Linked DNA regions of Labilibaculum sp. DW002. The protein of the gene in region 2 interacts with the protein of the main gene of each other region in a pairwise test. Links are inferred from orthologs where the notes say so. Each region holds a gene or a part of one and is shown on either strand. Other genes may lie near its edges.

Region 1 (9,917 bases), 780 kb from region 2 along the record:
TACTTAAAAATACTGATATTAACGATCAACTATCCGAAAACGGGTACTAAGATTTTCTGGATGAGTAATTCACAATTGAAGAAATTGCTTGAATTAACTTGGGATATTTGAAGCGAAAGCCTGTATTTAAAAGGCGTTGAGGCAAAACCTTTTGTCCAGAAAGAAATACGTTTGCTCCATTTTTAAATAAAAAGCGAAGAACCGCTGATGGAACCCCAAAAATGGTTGGTCTATTTACTGTATTTCCAAGCTCTTTTGTGTAATCAAAATTTGATGTTAATTGAGGAGCAACGAGATTATAAACTCCAAGTATTTTAGTATTAGATATTGCATAGACATAGGCATTTATCAAATCATCAATATGGATAAAAGGAAAAGCTTGTTTGCCATCACCAAGTTTCCCTCCAAGTCCTATTCGAAATATAGGTAAGCTACGAGCAAGCACTCCCCCATGTCCACTTAGAATAATCCCTAATCTAAAAATAATTGTCCTAACATCTTTTGCCAATTTTTCAATAACAGGCTTCTCCCAATCTAAACACAAATTGCCTAAAAAATCATTTGAATAATGTGTACTCCATTCATCATGAGTGTGAATGGAATCGTATATACCCACAGCAGAAGTTGAAATTACTAGTTTGGGCTTTTTATCCATCAAAGCTATTGCACTTGTAAGATTTCGCGTTGTAAGCACTCGACTATCATAAATCCTTTTCATATTTTTGCTTGTCCAGCGACAAACAATAGAGGCACCTGCAAGATTAATGATCACATCACAATCGCCAATGTATTCCGACAAAGATTGAACTTCACCGTATAAATAAGAACGAGGAATCTTAAGAATATCCGCATGAAACTCCTTCTTTAGCCTTTCACTCAACTGCGAACCAACTAATCCAGAACTTCCAGTTATTCCTATTTTCATATTTCTAAATTTAAACAATAAAACCTGAAAAATCTCCTTCTAAAAATGTTCGCAATTCAGCGGTTGTTATTCTAACTTTAATCTTACCTCCCATTATATAGGAAATATTTCCTGTCTCTTCAGAAACGATTATCACATGAGAATCGGTAGCTTGACTCATGCCGATCGCAGCACGATGTCGTAAGCCTAAACTTCCAGGTATGTTACTACTATCTGTTACTGGTAATATACAACGAGCCGCAACAATTCTATTGTTTGCTATAATTAAAGCACCATCATGCAAAGGAGAATTTTTAAAAAAGATGGACTCTAATAAACTTGATGAGATTCGAGCCTTAAGGATTTGCCCTGTTTCTGCAAAACTAAATAAATCAGTACGTTTAGTGATTACAATTAATGCTCCCGTTTTTGTGTTAGACATGTTCTCGCAAGCTGCAACAATTGATACAACCTCTTCCTCTTTTACACCAACTTCTTCGAAAGAAAACCAATTATCTAAAGTAAATTTTTGACTGATATTATATCTGGAACCAACCAATAATAGAAAGCGTCTAACCTCTTGCTGAAACACAATTAGTAATGCAATTACCCCAACGCCAATAAATTTTCCAAGAATGTTACTTAAGAGTTCCATATTCAAGGCCGTTACAAACAACCAAATCAAATAGAAAAGGAATAGTCCAACAAAAATATTGATAGCCACAGTTCCTCTTGTTAGCATGTAAACCTGATATAGCAGAAAGGCTACCAAAAGAATATCAAGTATATCAAACAGTCCAAGAGTTATAAACGCTGTAGTCATTATTTTCTTTTAAATTCAGTCTTTAACAAAATTACAATTTTATTGGACATTTTTACTTTAATGATGCTTTGATCTTAGTATGCAAGCTTACACACTCAACAGCTTCTTTTACATCGTGCACACGCAGAATGTGCGCTCCACCATCCAAAGCCATCATATTTAAAGCTGTTGTTCCATTCAAGCTTGTTGTAGGATCTCCTCCTAAAAACCTATAAATCATTGACTTTCTGGATAAACCAATCAACAATGGCAAATCTAAATCTTTAAATTCTGGTAGTTTGCCCAATATTTCATAATTGTGATCTAATGTTTTTCCAAAGCCAAAACCAGGATCAAGAATTACATCTTTCACTCCATATTTATTCAATTTTTCAATTCTCACTCGAAAGAAATCAATCATTTCTCGCATTAAATTTTCATAAGTAGGATTGTTTTGCATGGTTTGAGGCGTTCCTTTAATATGCATCATGATGTATGGCACCTGAAGTTCAGCTATGGTAGCAAACATTTGATTATCCATCGTGCCTCCAGATATATCATTAACAATACAAGCTCCAAACTGATTCACTATCTCAGCTGCTATATCAGCTCTAAATGTATCAATTGATAATGTTGCCTCAGGAAACTCTTTACGAATACATTCAACAGCAGGAATCATTCTGGCTAATTCCTCTTTTGGTTGAACCAATACCGCTCCTGGGCGAGTCGAATAAGCACCCAGATCAATAATATCTGCACCTTCTGATACAATTTGTTTGGCACGTTTTAAAATAGAGTCAGTATTAATATATTGTCCTCCATCGAAAAATGAATCTGGCGTTAAATTCAAAATCCCCATAACCAAAGGCTTATCAAAATTAATTAATTTATCACCGCACTTAATGGACAGATTATCGCTGTTAAAAGAATTAGTTTTGTAATTTTGCATAATCAATTTTTTTGAACAAATTCCGCAGCAAAAGTAAAATAAAATACCATGGCTTGGCTGAAATTCTTATTTTTGAGGAGAAATTTCTAAAACAAATTATGAATAAAACAGAACAACAGTACAATACGATTATTAAGATCTGTACAGATATCTTCACTAAAAAAATGCATGATTACGGAACCGCTTGGAGAATTCTTCGTCCAAGTTCCATAACCGATCAAATATACATCAAAGCTCAACGAATCCGAAGTCTTGAAACCAAAGGCGTTAGTAAAATTGAAGATAATATTCGCGACGAATTTATCGGAATTGTGAACTATGCCATAATGGGAATAGTACAATTGGAACTAGGGCCTTCTGAAGAAGAACTTAATTCTGAGAAAGCTTTAGAACTATATCTTAAATATTTTACTGAAGCAAAAGAATTAATGGAAGCCAAAAATCATGATTACGATGAAGCTTGGCGTAGCATGCGAGTTAGTTCGTACACAGACTTAATTCTGATGAAAATTAACAGAACTAAGCAAATTGAAGATTTACAGGGAAAAACATTAATATCTGAAGGAATTGATGCCAATTACTTTGATATGATTAATTATTCTGTTTTTGGTCTTATTAAAATTGAATTCGAAAACGCTCAATAAATTCTAAAATATCATGAAAGTGGTACAATTTATTAGTCGCCTCTTAGTTGGCCTTCTATTTATTTTCTCTGGATTTGTAAAAGCCGTTGACCCTATGGGTTCGACCTTTAAATTCTCAGATTATTTTCTAGCCTTTGGTATGGATAGTTTTACAGGAATTGCTTTTCCTCTTGCTATCCTATTATCAACTCTTGAATTTACTGTAGGAGTAGCCTTGCTATTTAATGCTCGAATAAAAATCATAGCATATTTTGCTCTTATTTTCATGTTATTTTTTACGCCACTTACGCTTGTATTGGCAATAACAAATCCTGTATCTGACTGTGGTTGCTTTGGCGATGCTCTTGTATTGACCAATTGGGAAACTTTCGGCAAGAACATTATAATTCTAGCTTTAACGTTAATTGTATTTTTCGGAAGAAAAAAAATTGAAAAACAAGAAACAAGATTAGAACAAAACCTACTTCTTGTTTTTTCTCTTATTGTCTCTATTGGCATTTCTACTTATTCTTATCGCCATTTACCGTTAATTGATTTCCGACCTTACCATATTGGCGCTAACATTAGTGATGGAATGATAATTCCAGAAGGAGCTACTGCCGATGAATATCGAAGTCTTTTTAAATATGAAAAAGATGGTATCGTTAAAGAATTTGATGAAAGTAACTACCCTTGGCAAGATTCAACATGGAAGTTTGTAGATTCTGAGCAAATTAAAATAAAAGAAGGATACACACCTCCTATTCATGATTTTTCAATTTCGAATGAGATCGATGGAGATATTACCAACTCTGTTCTTTTAAATGAAGATTATTCATTTGTTTTGGTTTCGAAAGACCTTAGTAAAATCAATAAGACTTCTCATAAAAAGATAAGAGAATTATCCTATTTTGCTCTGGAAAATAACATTCAATTTATTGGGCTTACAGCCTCTGGATTTAGTGAAAAACAAAGATTCAAAATAGAACAAGATCTACCTTTTGAATTTTATGCGACAGATGAAATTCAACTAAAAACAATCATTCGTTCCAATCCGGGCTTAGTTCTATTGCAAAATGGAACAATTTTAAACAAATGGCATTTTAGAGATTTTCCTAAAGTAGAAGAATTAAAAGGAGATCTTGCGGCCCACTCAATTACGAAACATCAAACACTTAATATCAATCTATTTATTATTAGTATTACATCAACTTTGCTATTGTTGCTGGTTCTTTTCAGTTGGATAAGAATCCGTTATACAGGAGCAAAAAACAGATGACAGTTATGAGAAAAAAAATTGTTGCAGGAAACTGGAAAATGAACAACAACCTTCAAGAAGGTATTGTGTTGGCGGGACAAATCAATGATTTAGTTGAGAAAGCTGGGATTAATGGTGTAGATGTAGTTATTGGTACTCCTTTTATTCACCTAACTGAGGTAAACAAGATTGTTGGTGATAAAGTTGGCGTTGCAGCTCAGAACTGCGCCGATGAAAAAAGCGGAGCTTACACTGGAGAAATATCAACCTCAATGGTTGCATCTACAGGAACTCAGTGTGTGATTCTTGGTCATTCAGAGCGTAGAAGCTATTATGGCGAAACGAGCGAGATCTTGGTTAAGAAAACTAACCTTTGTCTTGAGAATAAACTGACCCCAATTTTCTGTATTGGTGAAGTTTTAGAAGAGCGCGAGAGCGGTAAGCATTTTGACATTGTTAAATCTCAGATTGCTGATGGTTTATTTCATCTTTCTGCTGAAGATTTTGGAAAAGTTATATTGGCATATGAGCCAGTTTGGGCTATCGGAACAGGTGTAACAGCATCTGCAGATCAAGCTCAAGAAATGCATGCCTTTATTCGTAAAACTTTGGTTGAAAAATACGGTAAAGATGTTGCTGATAATTGCTCTATCCTTTATGGTGGAAGCTGCAAACCATCTAACGCTAAAGAGTTATTTAGTAACGAAGATGTTGACGGTGGACTAATTGGTGGAGCTTCGCTTGTTGCTGAAGACTTCATGGGGATTGTGACTGCTTTTTAGTAATGTAAATACCTTATAAAAAAGCCGGTACGATTGTATCGGCTTTTGTTTTTCGAAGTAGATTAATATAACTTACAATACAATCAACTAATATCAACACAATGGATTACATTGAATTGAAGTGCCAAATTCAACCATTTACGGAAGAAATAGCAGAGATCTTAATTGCTGAACTTGGAGAATTAGAATATGAAAGTTTTACTCAAAGTGATGATGCAGTAGAAGCATACATACAAGTTCCGTTATTTGATATGGAAGCGGTAAAACAAATTAGCTTAAACCATCTATCCAATGCTCCATTTACCCTAAGCTATTCGCACAAAACAATCGAATCACAAGATTGGAATGCTGTGTGGGAATCCAATTTTAACCCTGTTATTATTGCTGACCAAGTTGTTATTAGAGCCTCTTTTCATACTGATACTCCTAAGGTTCCTCACGACATCGTAATTGATCCAAAAATGTCATTTGGAACTGGGCATCATTCTACCACTTCATTAATGGTACAGTCCATTCTTGAAACTGATTTAACGGATAAAACAGTATTGGATATGGGCTGTGGCACTAGTTTATTAGCCATTTTAGCTTCACAAAGAAATGCTGCTAAGGTTGATGCGATTGACATTGACGAATGGCCCTACAAAAACTCTCTAGAAAACATTAAAAATAACGGAGCTAATAATGTTTCTGTTTTTCTGGGTGATGCTGCACTACTTGAAGGAAAGAAATACGACATAGTCCTTGCTAACATCAACAGAAATATCCTTTTAAACGACATGAAGCGTTACGTTGCTTGCCTACCAAAAGATGGCCAACTAATTATGAGTGGTTTCTACACAGAAGACTTATCGTACATTCAAGATGAAGCAAAAAAGAACAACTTAAAATACATAAGCCATAAAGTTGATTTGAACTGGGTAGCCGTTCGTTTCATAAAACAATAAACTCATTTATTTGCCGGTAGCTGTGAATCCTGATCTCTAGGATACAGAACCGGCATTTTACTTTCCATATTCCCTCAAATTTGTTAAATTGCCTTAGCAAATTTATCTATACCCGAAAATTCATTTACAATGAATAAGCTACTCCTATTTCTTGTTCTTCTTATAGTAACAAGCATATTGCCAAATACAATCACTGCTCAAAGCTTGAAGTCATTCCCTCATGATTCTCTTGAATTTCAGAATGAATTTCTAAAATTTATGGACCATCCAACCAAAAAAAAAGAGAGCAAAGAATTTAAAGAGCAATTTCCTGGTTTTTGGCTATCCCCAGAAATGACGGCAACTGAAAGGCAAAACATCTACAAAATATGCGATTTATTCTTACTTAAAAAAGCTAGGTCATTCCCAGATTTTTACAATTATTTTAAAAGCTTAATGCTTTTTCAGAAGCAAAACAGGGATAAAAAAGAATATGAGAATTGGGAACAAGGCTTATTGGGGCAAATAAAAAACAAAAAAAATAAACTAAGTGCCACTAAGGACTTCCTTGTTCAAACACAAAAATTATTACAGGATACGATTATCCACGAGTCTTACACCACAAAATGGAAAGCAAAGAACGCTAAATTCAAATTCCAATTTGATCAACAACTCATGATAAAATTTGATCAGGCAGACCTTTATTGCTTTGCCCAACGGGATAGTTCGTGCATATACAATACAAGTGGAACCTACTTGCCTTTTGAAAAAAAATGGATTGGTAATAAAGGTAAAATAACTTGGGAAAGAGCTGGAAAGGAAGCATCAGAAGAATATGCAACTTTTGATTCCTACACAATCAATACAAAAAAATCAACTTTTGAAGTTGATACTGCAAGCTATTACAACTCCACTCTTTTTCAAAATCAAATTAAAGGGAAAGTGTCAGAGAAGATGAATTCTGTAAAGAACCCTGAAAAAGCAATTTATCCACGCTTTGAGTCTTTCGAAAAAGAAATAATAATTGAAAAATTGTTCGAAAACTTAGATTACAAAGGAGGTATTGCCATTCACGGAGCAAAATTTCTTGGAAAAGGAAGTTCCGAAATTCCTTCAGTGATTGAACTCTCACGTCATGACACCTTATTTCTTCGAGCCACTTCTGAGCATTTTGCCTTTCAGAACGATCGTATCGTAGGTAAGGATACCGAAATTGAAATACTCATTGACACCTGTCAAATTTATCATCCAGGATTACTATTCAAATACTTCACGAATAAGAAAGAAGTAAATCTAATTCGAGATGGAGAGGGAATTGCTTTAAGTCCATATTTTAACACATACCACAATTTAATTATGGATTTTGGAATGTTAATTTGGAATATGGATGAGAACTTGATGCATTTCAGCAGTATGAAAGGCGCAACGAAACGACAGGCTCGATTCGAATCTATGAATTTTTTCAGTATCAATCGATTTATGAAAATTCAAGGAATGGATCAAGTAAATCCATTAGTTCTTCTGAAAAAGTATGCTGAATATTCTTATGTGGAGACCTTTACCGCTATGGAATATGCCAACTATATTAAGAAACCTGTTAATCAGGTACGACAACAATTATTGGGTTTATCTTTCCAAGGATTTGTAAGTTACAATCGAAATACTGACGAGGTCACTCTTAATCAACGCTTAACAGATTACATAAAATCGGGAATGGGATTGCAAGATTACGATGTAATACGATTCTCAACTCAAACTGAGAATAATGAAGATGATGCCACTCTAAGAATGGGTAACTACAACTTGGATATTAATGGGGTTAAACACATTGCAGTTAGCGATTCTCAAAACGTGGTGATTTTTCCAAAACATAAAAAAATCACCCTTAAAAAGAACAGAGATTTTCAATTTGATGGGAAAATAATGGCAGGATTGCTAGATATGTATGGATCAGATTTCTATTTCTCGTATGAAAATTTTAAAATCGACCTTGATCTTATCGATTCCCTTCAAATTAATATTGTAAATGATACCTTATCCAAATATGGTAAAAGATACACGAGCCAGTTAGGTAGTGTTATTGAAAAAATATCTGGTGACTTATTAATTGATGATCCAAACAATAAATCAGGTCGTAAGAACTTCGATGAATACCCAATTTTTAATAGTTCCGACTCATCATATGTTTATTACGACAGCAAAAATATACAAGACGGAGTCTATAAAAAAGAAGAATTTTATTTTAAGGTTGATCCTTACACCATCAACAATATAAATGATTTTGAAAAGGAAGACATTACTTTAAATGGAACATTCGTATCAGATAGTATCTTCCCAAACTTTAAAGAGACGCTAAGCATCAACGACGATAATTCACTTGGCTTTTATCATGCAACACCAAACACTGGACTACCTGTTTATGGAAAAGGTGTGTTTACAGATACCATTCACCTATCGAATGCAGGTTTGAAAGGAAACGGTAGCCTAAACTATCTTACCTCGATAACCAAATCGAAGGAATTTGTGTTTAGGCCAGAAATAATGACTACAAAAGCTGAGAGTTTTGAGTTAAAAGAACTTGCCTCACACATGAACAATCCAGAGGTAAATGGGGTGGAAATTTTTGCAGAATGGTATCCTTACAAAGAAGAACTTTACGTAAAAAGTACTGCATTACCTCTTGACATGTATAGAAAATTGGCATCACTTGCGGGTACCTTAAAAATTACACCAACAGAAATTACTGGTGTAGGAAATATGGAATTGGTAAATGCAGAGTTGAACTCGGAATATTTTACCTATACGCCTAAAACGATTGTTGCAGATACGGCAAGTTTTAAAATTAGAAATGCAGAAACAGAAGGTTATGCATTTGAAAGTAATGATGTAAGAGCATACATTGACTTTAATACACGTACTGGAAAATTTGAGAGTACCAAAGAAGGTAATTTGAGTAGATTCCCTACCAATCGATACATGTGTTATATCAATAACTTTGGATGGGAAATTGATGCCCAACAACTTGTTTTTGGTAAAGAAGATGAAAGTATGTTAGCCAATTTATGGGAGCAAGATAATATGGAGTCTTTGCCAGAGCTTGCTTACAATGAATTCATTTCTACAAGCATGAAGCAGGATTCTTTAAGTTTCCTAACACCTTTTGCTCGTTACAGTGCAATAGATCATAGTATAAAAGCCAAATTTGTTTCAAAAATTGATGTTGCAGATGCAAGAATTTATCCTGATAAGGGAGATGTCAACATCGAGAATGAAGGTATTATGCAAACACTCCGGAATTCTACGGTAAGTGCTGATACGATTAACGACTTTCATAAAATATTTAATGCAACGATTAATGTACATGGCAAGAATTCCTATTCAGGATCTGGAAATTACACATTCATCGATGCACAGGAAAAAGAACAAGAACTATTTTTTGATGTAATTGATGTGGACAGTTTAGGACAAACAATTGCAATGGGAAATTTATTGGAAGATGACTCTTTTACCTTAAGTCCAGACTTTGATTACAAAGGAAAGGTTAGATTAGAAGCAAAAGAAAAATCACTATTCTTTAATGGTCAGACGAAGATTCATAACCAATGCGAAACAATTGGTGATAACTGGCTTGATTTCTCTTCTAAAATTGATCCAAAAGACATTTACATTCCAGTTG
Region 2 (9,731 bases):
ATTTCTGTAACTAGATCCATTTGTTCTGGTTGATATGCCAAAATTCGATCTTCTTGTTGCACTATTGCTTTGGCTTGCTTTAGTACTTCCATAAGAACTTCTAGTACTGTATCGAGCTGCAGCTTTACTTCTTCTAGCATCGTCGCTAATTGAAGCGCTTGATCTGCGAGTTGAAGTAGAAACACCAGCTTTGGTACTGTTAGCTATTGAGGTTCTTCTGTTCGATGTTGCTACACGACTACTTCCTGAAGCACTTGTTCCAGTTGGCTTATACGTAGACGCTCGACGGTTACCATAACGGTCAGTTGTTCTGGTATAGTTTCTATTTCGATAATAGTTGCTATGTCCATAGTGATTATTGTAGTGTCCATAGTAACTACCATAGTAGCCATGGTGTCCGTAATATCCATGACCATAATGACCATAGTGTCCGTATGAATAATGAGGATACCCCCATCCGAAAGATAGATCCCAATACCAACTGTCTCCAGCTCCCCAACCATAATTATAGGCAAATGAGTTTCCATATCGTATGGTGGAATAGTTATAGCTATTGTAGTTACGATTGAACCAAGTTGGTGTCCACCAAACATTATATCCATCTACATAAACATTCCAGTCAGGGTCTCCAGCTAACCACATTGCAGTATTGTAACCGCTGTTGTTATAACCAAATCCTTGAGGATACATTTGACGTAAGCGTTCTGCTTCTTCTCGATCTCTATCCGATCCGTCAAATCCACCAAGATAGTAACCAGAATCACCTTCATAAATTAATGTGTCAATATTTTCAATTGAATCATCATTTAATATTTCGGTGTATTTTTTTTGTAGTTCAGCAAAATTCCGATCATCTACATTATCAGAAACCGATGTTGGTTCGATTTTTGTTGTCGATTGGTTTGCTGTAGCAGGAGCCAAGGTATTGGCTTTTTTAACTGCAGGGCTTTTAGCTTCTACCTTTTGAACAATTAAGGGAGCTTGGTTAGGGTTGTAATAAATGTCATCTTCATAAACTGCTGATCCCATGTAAGAAGGGGAGCAACTAGTTGCAAAGAGAGCTGTAATTAATAGAATTTTGAAATAGGTTTTCATCGCATGTCCTCCAATAATGAATTATCTAAGATTATTTTTTACTTTTGTAAAGAATTTAATTCACCCTAAAAATAGCAAATACTATACCAAAACAATATAAAATGGCAAAAGTTTTAACCAGTAGAAGCGAAAATTATTCGCAATGGTATAACGACCTAGTAATTAAAGCTGATCTGGCAGAGAATTCTGCAGTTAGAGGTTGTATGGTAATTAAACCATATGGCTATGCTATCTGGGAAAAAATGCAAGCAGTACTTGATGGAAAGTTTAAAGAAACCGGACATCAAAATGCTTATTTTCCTCTTTTAATTCCTAAGTCTTTTCTAAGTAAGGAAGCTGATCATGTTGATGGTTTTGCAAAAGAATGTGCAGTTGTAACCCATTATCGTTTGAAAAATGATCCCGATGGTAAAGGTGTGGTTGTAGATCCTGAGGCACGTTTGGAAGAAGAATTAATCATTCGACCAACTTCTGAAACAATTATTTGGAATACTTACAAGAACTGGATTCAATCGTATCGCGATTTGCCAATTTTAGTTAATCAGTGGGCGAATGTCGTGCGTTGGGAGATGCGTACACGTTTATTCCTACGTACTGCAGAGTTCCTTTGGCAAGAAGGTCATACTGCTCATGCAACAGAGAAAGAAGCACTGGATGAAACAGAGCAAATGATTAATGTATATGGTGATTTTGCTGAGGATTGGATGGCTGTACCTGTATTGAAAGGTAGAAAGACAGAATCTGAGCGTTTTGCAGGAGCATTAGATACCTATTGTATTGAAGCTTTAATGCAGGATGGGAAAGCACTTCAGGCTGGAACCTCTCACTTTTTAGGTCAGAATTTTGCTAAGGCATTTGATGTGAAGTTTGCTAATAAAGAAGGTAAAGAAGATTTCGTTTGGGCAACATCTTGGGGTGTATCAACTCGTTTGATGGGAGCATTAGTTATGGCCCATTCAGATGATCATGGTTTAGTTTTGCCCCCAAAATTGGCTCCAATTCAAGTTGTAATTGTACCTATATATCGTAAGGAACCTGAATTAGCTAAACTAGCAGAGGTGATTGATCCTCTAGTTGCAAAACTTAAAGCTAAAGGTATTTCTGTTAAGTTTGATGATAGTGATAACCGTAAGCCAGGTTGGAAATTTGCTGAGTATGAATTGAAAGGTGTACCATTGCGTTTAGCTATGGGCGCACGTGACTTAGAGAATGGTACAGTTGAATTAGCACGTCGTGATACTTTGACCAAGGAGACGGTTGCTGTTGATGGTGTTGAAGATATGATTGAGAACCTTCTTGAAGAAATTCAGAATACTATTTTCCAAAAAGCACTTGATTTCAGAGCAGAGAAAACAACAAAGGTTGATTCGTACGAAGAATTCAAAGAATTGTTGGAAACGAAGACAGGGTTTTTCTTGGCACACTGGGATGGTACAACTGAAACAGAAGAAAAAATTCAGAGTGAAACAAAAGCAACAATTCGTTGTATTCCTTTTGATAATGAAGAGGAAGAAGGCGTTTGTATGGTTACAGGTAAGCCATCGAAACAACGTGTTGTATTTGCAAAATCATATTAATAACGATGGAAAAATAGATATAATATCAAACAGCCATCAGTTTTCTGATGGCTGTTTTTTTGTATATTTACTATTCATATTTAAACATACGTACAATGAACATACTAAACACCAAAGCGGCAATTCTCTCAACCATTATGGATAAAGCATCCTTAAAGCAAGTTGTTTATAAAAATACGCAAGTGGTATTTGAAGAATTACGAATTGTAGTTAAGAACCTAATTGAAGAATACAATTCAGAATTAGGTGAGGTTGATGAAAATATTCTTTTGGATTTTGAAGACAAAGGCGAATTTGAATACCAGATCAAAATTGCTTCGGATATATTAGTATTTAGTATGTACTCTAACGTTTTTCAGTTCGATCGCGACCATGCTGTTTGGCAAAAAGACTATGTGAAACACAATCCTAATAATGCTTATTCAGGTATTATTAATATCTATAATTTTCTATCCGATTCATTTAAGTTTAAACGTTCAGAGGATTTGGGATATTTGGTGGCACGTATTTTCATCAATCAGGAAAACCATTATATCGTCGAAGGAAAAAGACAATTAGGACTGCTTCAAGCAGATTTGTCAGTAACAAAAGCAGATTCTGATAATCTTCGAAACATAGTTGAGACAGCTATTAATTACTCTTTAAATTTTGATTTATTGGTTCCACCATATGATAATGTGAAAATTATGTCGGTAGCGCAAATGTTCGAAAAAATTCAGAATTCAAAAATTAAAACAGGTAAACGTTTGGGCTTCCAGTTTAAGTCTGACGATGTTTAGCTGAGCTGAGTCTAATTTAGAATGTTATTCGTAATCGAATCTATTCTGATTAATCGATCAATTTCGTAATATTGTAAACGCTTCAAATTTTGGAGCGTTTTTATTTAGATATTGATTTGCCTTGCATTTCTAAAATTTAATAGATTAAAACACACCAATGACTGCTGTAGTAGATAAATTTATAAAATACGTTCAGTTTGATACTGAATCTGATACACAAACAGGATTGACTCCAAGTACACCTGGACAAATGGTTCTTGCTAAAGAATTAGTTAAAGAACTTGAGGAGATGGGAATGAGCCAGGTTTCTTTAGACGAGAATGGCTATGTGATGGCAGTGTTGCCATCGAATATCGAAAAAGAAGTGCCAACTGTGGGTTTTGTAGCTCATATGGATACAAGTCCCGATTTTACGGGGAAAAATGTAAAACCTCAATTCGTTGAAAATTACGACGGAAATGATATTATACTTAATCAGGAAGAAAATATCGTAATGAAAGTTAGTGATTTTCCTGATTTGAAAATGTATAAAGGGCAAACGCTGATTACAACTGACGGAACCACTTTACTTGGTGCAGATGATAAGGCTGGGGTTGCTGAAATTATGACCGCTGTTGAGTATTTAATTCATCATCCTGAAATTAAGCATGGCCCTGTTCATATCGGTTTCACTCCTGATGAGGAAATAGGTCAAGGAGCAGATTATTTTAATGTTAAAAAATTTGGAGCTGATTTCGCGTACACTTTGGATGGAGGTGAAATTGGAGAATTGCAATTTGAGAACTTTAATGCAGCTTATGCGGAGGTTTCTTTTAAAGGACGTAATGTGCATCCGGGAATGGCGAAAGATAAACTGATAAATTCGATGCATATTATGCAAGAGTTTGCAGGGCAATTGCCAAAAGATGAAGTACCTGAGAAAACAGAAAATTACGAAGGCTTCTATCATCTTCTGGGTATGGAAGGATCTGTTGAAAATTCTAAACTTCAATATATCATTCGTGATTTTGATATGGAAGCTTACAATGGTCGTAAAAATAAATTTGAAGCTATTTGTTCTGATCTTTGTGCTAAATATGGCGAAGACAGTGTTTCAATTCAGATGAAAGATCAATACTTTAATATGCGCGAAAAGGTTGAACCTGTAAAGTATATTGTTGATATCGCAGAACAAGCGATGAAAGATGTTGGCGTTACACCTATGGTTGTGCCTATTCGTGGCGGCACTGATGGTAGCCGCTTATCATATATGGGTTTACCTTGCCCAAATATTTTTGCAGGAGGACACAATTTTCATGGACGATTTGAATATGTACCAGTAGATTCTATGCAGAAAGCTGTAGATGTGATTTTAAAAGTTGTTGATTTGATTTCTAAGCGTTAAGTTTTTACTATATATTATAAGGAAAGGCAGCCGATATGGTTGCCTTTTTTATTCCATCAATTTTTCAAACCTTCTACCACCTAAAAACATGGCTTTTAAAATTGGATGAATTTCTTTTCCCAAATCGGTAAGACTGTATTCTACTTTAGGTGGAACTTCCGGATAAACCTTTCGGCTGATGATCCCATCTTCTTCCAGTTCTTTTAGGTTTTTACTTAGCATTCGGTCGCTTATATCAGGCAGAAGCTTTAACAATTCGTTGTACCGCTTCGTACTTTGCATTAGGTGCAAAATAATGGTTGCTTTCCGCTTTCCTTTAACGAAATTGATGAATGTATCAATTGGACAATTGCCTTTTTTCAAATTACAAAAGTTTTTATGTGCTGATAATCAGTAAAACCGAACAAAATGTTAGTAAGCTTACAAAGTGTAAGTTCTTGATTAATAATATAAATGCTTGTAGCTTTGTTGCAAGATAAGAATTTAATTAGGATAAGAAATGGATAGCAAAAGAGAATTTAAAGCACTACGAATTTACGAACAAGAAGGCAAATTCATTAGACGAATTGAGAAGCGGAAAATTGAAGATCTTCCGGAAGGTGAGGTGATCGTGAATGTGAAGTACTCTTCTTTAAATTTTAAAGATGCACTTTCAGTTGCTGGAAACAAAGGCGTAACGAGAAAGTATCCACATACACCAGGAATCGATGCTTCTGGAATTGTAGAACATTCAACTAGTGAAAAGTTCAAGATTGGTGATGAGGTTATTGTGACCTCTTACGACTTAGGAATGAACACTGATGGTGGATTTGGCGAATACATTCGTGTTCCTGCAGATTGGGTGGTTCGTAAGCCTCAGAATTTAAGTCTGAAGCAGGCTATGATTTATGGTACGGCTGGTTTTACAGCTGGTTTATCGGTTGAACGTTTGTTATCTGCCGGGCAAACACCCGAAATGGGACCTGTTGTTGTTACAGGTGCTTTAGGAGGAGTAGGAAGTATTGCAATTGCTATTCTATCATCCTTAGGTTTTGAAGTAATTGCTGCGACCTCTGAAAATGATGGGGGCGAAAAGGAATTACATGAACTAGGAGCTGCTTCAAGAATTTCTCGTGAAATTTCCGATGATCAATCAGGAAGACCATTGTTGAAGCCACTTTGGGCGGGAGCAATTGATGTGGTTGGAGGAAATGTGCTTTCTACTCTTATCAAAGCTTGTCAACCAATGGGAAATGTAACTTGTTGTGGTAATATCGGATCTGGTGATTTGGATGGTACCGTTTATCCGTATATACTTAGAGGAATCAGTTTAATTGGTATCGATTCTCAAAATTGTCCGATGGAGCTACGTCAAAAAGTTTGGGATAAATTAGCTTCAGAATGGAATGTATACAATAATAAAGAACAGGTAATAGAATCATCCTTAGAAGAGTTAGCTACCTATATCGATTTAATGTTGACAAAGAAAAGCCGAGGTCGAGTAATTGTGAAATTATAGATATTTCAATTCTATTTGAATAGTAAAGGCAGCCTATATGGTTGCCTTTTTTGATATGAGTGAATAAAAAGATTTCTATATTGGTAGGGTATTAAGATTGAAATAATCTTTAGATAAGGACAATAATACTCTAGAATAGATATAATATGAAATCACTAATAATCACAGTACTAAGTCTACTTGCTATTTCTTGCCAGCAAAATCCATTATCGAATCTTGAATTTTTCGAAGGAACCTGGAAAGTCGAAGATAAAGAGAGCTATGAAGTTTGGGAACGAGTTAGTACGAGCGAACTAAAAGGTTATTCCTATAAATTGATTGATGAGGAAAAGAAGGTTTCAGAAACACTTCAGATTGTATTCGAGAATGGATCGATTGTTTATCGCGCAACTGTTTCCAATCAAAATGAAGGAGCAACTGTCAGTTTCACCTTAAATGAATCAATAGATTCTTGTTTCTCCTTTGAAAATAAGAAGCACGACTTTCCTCAAAAAATTCAATACAAGAAATTCTCAGAACAGGAAATTCATATTAATGTGTTGGGAGAGGATGACAAAGGTTTTTCTTTCAGTATGGTGAAGGAAGAAACGATAGATTAATCTTTAGTTCATGACACTGCTGAAAATTTCTTCTATTTTGCAGAAGAGATGATATTCTAAGCATCTTTTCCTTAAATTTGCGCCATGCGTAAAATCCTAAGTTTTCATATTTCAAATACAGTTGAGTTTAAGCAGCAGTTGTTGTTGTGGAGTAAGAAATTTGATCGAATTGCTGTACTTGACAGTCATGATGTAAATAAAAAAGCAAATTCAAAAAAGGAATATAATTCATACGAACTAGTTGCAGGTATTGATTCTCTTCAGCTTATTGAACCAGAGAAAGATTGTTTTGAAACCTTTAAAAAAGAGCTTGATCATGCAAAAGATTGGTGGTTTGGCTATTTGGGTTACGATCTTAAAAACGAGATTGAGAATTTAAGTTCGGCTAATTTAGATGGACTGGACATGCCAAGTATGAATTTTTTTCGTCCGCGTTGGGTTTTCATATTAGATGTTGATACTTTACAAGTTCGCTATTTCGATGAGGAATTTACAGAAGAGGAAATTTATGATTTAATGAAGAATCTTCAAGCTTTTGATATTCCTGAAGAGAAGAAAGTAAGCGTAGCTGAAATTAATTCACGTATTAGCAGGGATGAATATTTAACTGCTGTTCAGCAATTGAAAGACCACATCCGTTTGGGTGATATTTACGAAGTAAATTTTTGTCAGGAGTTTTATGTAGAAGAAGCTTACATTCGACCACGACAAACCTATCGTAAATTAATGCAGGTTTCGCCAACTCCTTATTCCTGTCTGTACTGCATGGGCAATAAATTTCTGTTATCCGCTAGTCCTGAGAGGTACATTAAAAAGGTAGGTAAGAAAATTATATCACAGCCAATTAAAGGCACTGCAAAAAGAGGTAAAACACAAGAGGAAGATCAACAGATAAAAGAGCATTTGTTTACCGATCCTAAAGAAAGAGCTGAAAATATCATGATAGTAGATCTGGTTCGAAACGATTTGTCGAGAACAGCAGCCAAAGGAACAGTGAAAGTTGAGGAGCTTTGTGGTATATATACCTTTCCTCAGGTACATCAAATGATATCTACTGTGGTTTCAGACTTGAGGAAAGATAAACATTTTGTCGATTGCATAAAGCATAGCTTTCCTATGGGATCGATGACGGGAGCCCCTAAAGTTCGTGCCATGAAATTGATTGAGAAATACGAGGTGGCTAAGAGAGGTTTGTTTTCAGCGGCTGTTGGTTATATCACTCCTGATGCCGATTTTGATTTTAATGTTGTGATTAGAAGCATACAATATAACGCTAAAGATGATTATCTTTCGTTTATGGTTGGTGGTGCAATCACGATGCAGTCCAAGCCTGAAAAGGAATACGAAGAATGCATGTTAAAAGCAAAAGCCATTATGAAAGTGTTAAAAGACTAAGGATTTCTTAACTTTATCATTCTTATTAATCGATTACTTTAATTTCTAATTCATGCTTCGTAAGCTAGTTCGTTTTGTAGAGGAAGAAAAATTGTTTTATCGCGACGAAAAAATATTAGTGGCAGTAAGCGGTGGAGTAGATTCTGTCGTATTGCTCGATTTACTATGCAAAATGGAGGTGGAATGTGGGGTTGCTCATTGCAATTTTCACTTAAGAGATGAGGAATCGAATGGAGATTTTGATTTCGTAAAGAATTTGGCTGATCAACGTGGATTGGCTTTTTATTCTAAGGATTTTGATACTAAAAAATATGCTGCCGAAAATAAGGTTTCTATTGAAATGGCAGCACGCGATTTACGCTACAATTGGTTCGAACAAATTCGGAATAATTTCCAATATAAATACATTGCCGTTGGTCATCATGCAGATGATGTAGCTGAAACAGTTTTAATTAATTTGGCTCGCGGCACAGGAATTCATGGATTATCTGGAATAAAGCCAAAATTAGGGAATATTGTTCGTCCCTTATTACCTTTTACTAGAAAGCAGTTGTTTGAATATTCAGAAGATAATTCGCTTAATTTCCGTGAAGATTCGACCAATGCAGAAACTGATTTTGTAAGAAATAAAATTCGCCATCAAATCATGCCGGTTTTGGAAGAGATTAACCCGGCAATTCGAAATACCATGACTGAGAATGTTCGTCGTTTTCGCGAAGTAGAGCAAATCTACAATGAGGTTATCGAAAAGAATAGAGGTGAATTGATTCTTAACAAAGGCAAGGACTTACTGATCTCTATTGCGAAATTGGAGAAGTTAAAGGCTCCGGTTTCTCATTTATTTGAAATTCTATCTCCTTTTGGTTTTCATCATCGAGATGTGAAGAATATTGCTGATGCAATTAAGGGAATTTCAGGTAAACTTTTCTATTCGTCTACACATCAGGTTTTGCGAGACCGTGAATTTTTAATTCTTTCGGAGATTTCTGAAAACGATAAGCAAGAATATTCAATTTCGGAAGAAGTTTCTGTATTGGACTCACCATTTAGCATGAAATTATCTTTTCAGGATAGAACATCAAGTTTTCGTTTTCCTAGGGATTTAAAAATTGCCTGTTTCGATGCCAATAAATTAAAATTTCCATTAAAGTTGAGGAAATGGCAAGAAGGTGATGCTTTTCGCCCAATTGGGATGAAAGGGAATAAGAAACTATCTGATTTTTTCATCGACCAGAAATTTTCAATTCAGGAAAAAGAAAACACATGGCTCCTGTGTTCTGGAAGCAAAATCATTTGGGTTGTTGGTCATCGAATGGATGATCGCGTTAAAATTACCGATGAAACCACAAAAATTTATCGATTGGAATTGGTCTAATTTAAGGTAAATGATATTTTGGTGCGCTG

The links.
Region 1: the proteins of pepT (region 2) and tpiA interact in binary tests that used the Escherichia coli proteins (3 or more experiments, as listed by UniProt). The link is inferred for Labilibaculum sp. DW002 from one-to-one orthologs.

The regions. Positions count from the first base shown.
Region 1 is NZ_JAKJSC010000001.1:990,884-1,000,800, forward strand. Bases 3,474-6,440 are described here. They hold tpiA (triose-phosphate isomerase), read left to right. Parts: upstream 3,474-4,562; coding sequence 4,563-5,318; downstream 5,319-6,440. Other genes in these bases: L3049_RS03810 (BT_3928 family protein), read left to right, coding at 3,474-4,557; prmA (50S ribosomal protein L11 methyltransferase), read left to right, coding at 5,420-6,262; L3049_RS03825 (hypothetical protein), read left to right, coding at 6,392-6,440. Also shown: L3049_RS03790 (TIGR01777 family oxidoreductase), read right to left, coding at 47-925; diadenylate cyclase CdaA, read right to left, coding at 936-1,727; folP (dihydropteroate synthase), read right to left, coding at 1,780-2,655; L3049_RS03805 (DUF1599 domain-containing protein), read left to right, coding at 2,754-3,299; more of L3049_RS03810, read left to right, coding at 3,313-3,473; more of L3049_RS03825, read left to right, coding at 6,441-9,917. UniProt on the Escherichia coli protein: Involved in the gluconeogenesis. Catalyzes stereospecifically the conversion of dihydroxyacetone phosphate (DHAP) to D-glyceraldehyde-3-phosphate (G3P).
Region 2 is NZ_JAKJSC010000001.1:1,770,773-1,780,503, reverse strand. What follows is about bases 2,941-5,721. They hold pepT (peptidase T), read left to right. Parts: upstream 2,941-3,608; coding sequence 3,609-4,835; downstream 4,836-5,721. Other genes in these bases: L3049_RS06765 (YhdH/YhfP family quinone oxidoreductase), read left to right, coding at 5,335-5,721; L3049_RS06770 (winged helix-turn-helix transcriptional regulator), read right to left, coding at 4,884-5,198; L3049_RS06780 (hypothetical protein), read left to right, coding at 2,941-3,451. Also shown: L3049_RS06790 (hypothetical protein), read right to left, coding at 1-1,095; proS (proline--tRNA ligase), read left to right, coding at 1,197-2,672; more of L3049_RS06780, read left to right, coding at 2,768-2,940; more of L3049_RS06765, read left to right, coding at 5,722-6,333; L3049_RS06760 (DUF6265 family protein), read left to right, coding at 6,480-6,932; L3049_RS06755 (anthranilate synthase component I family protein), read left to right, coding at 7,017-8,327; tRNA lysidine(34) synthetase TilS, read left to right, coding at 8,380-9,702. UniProt on the Escherichia coli protein: Cleaves the N-terminal amino acid of tripeptides.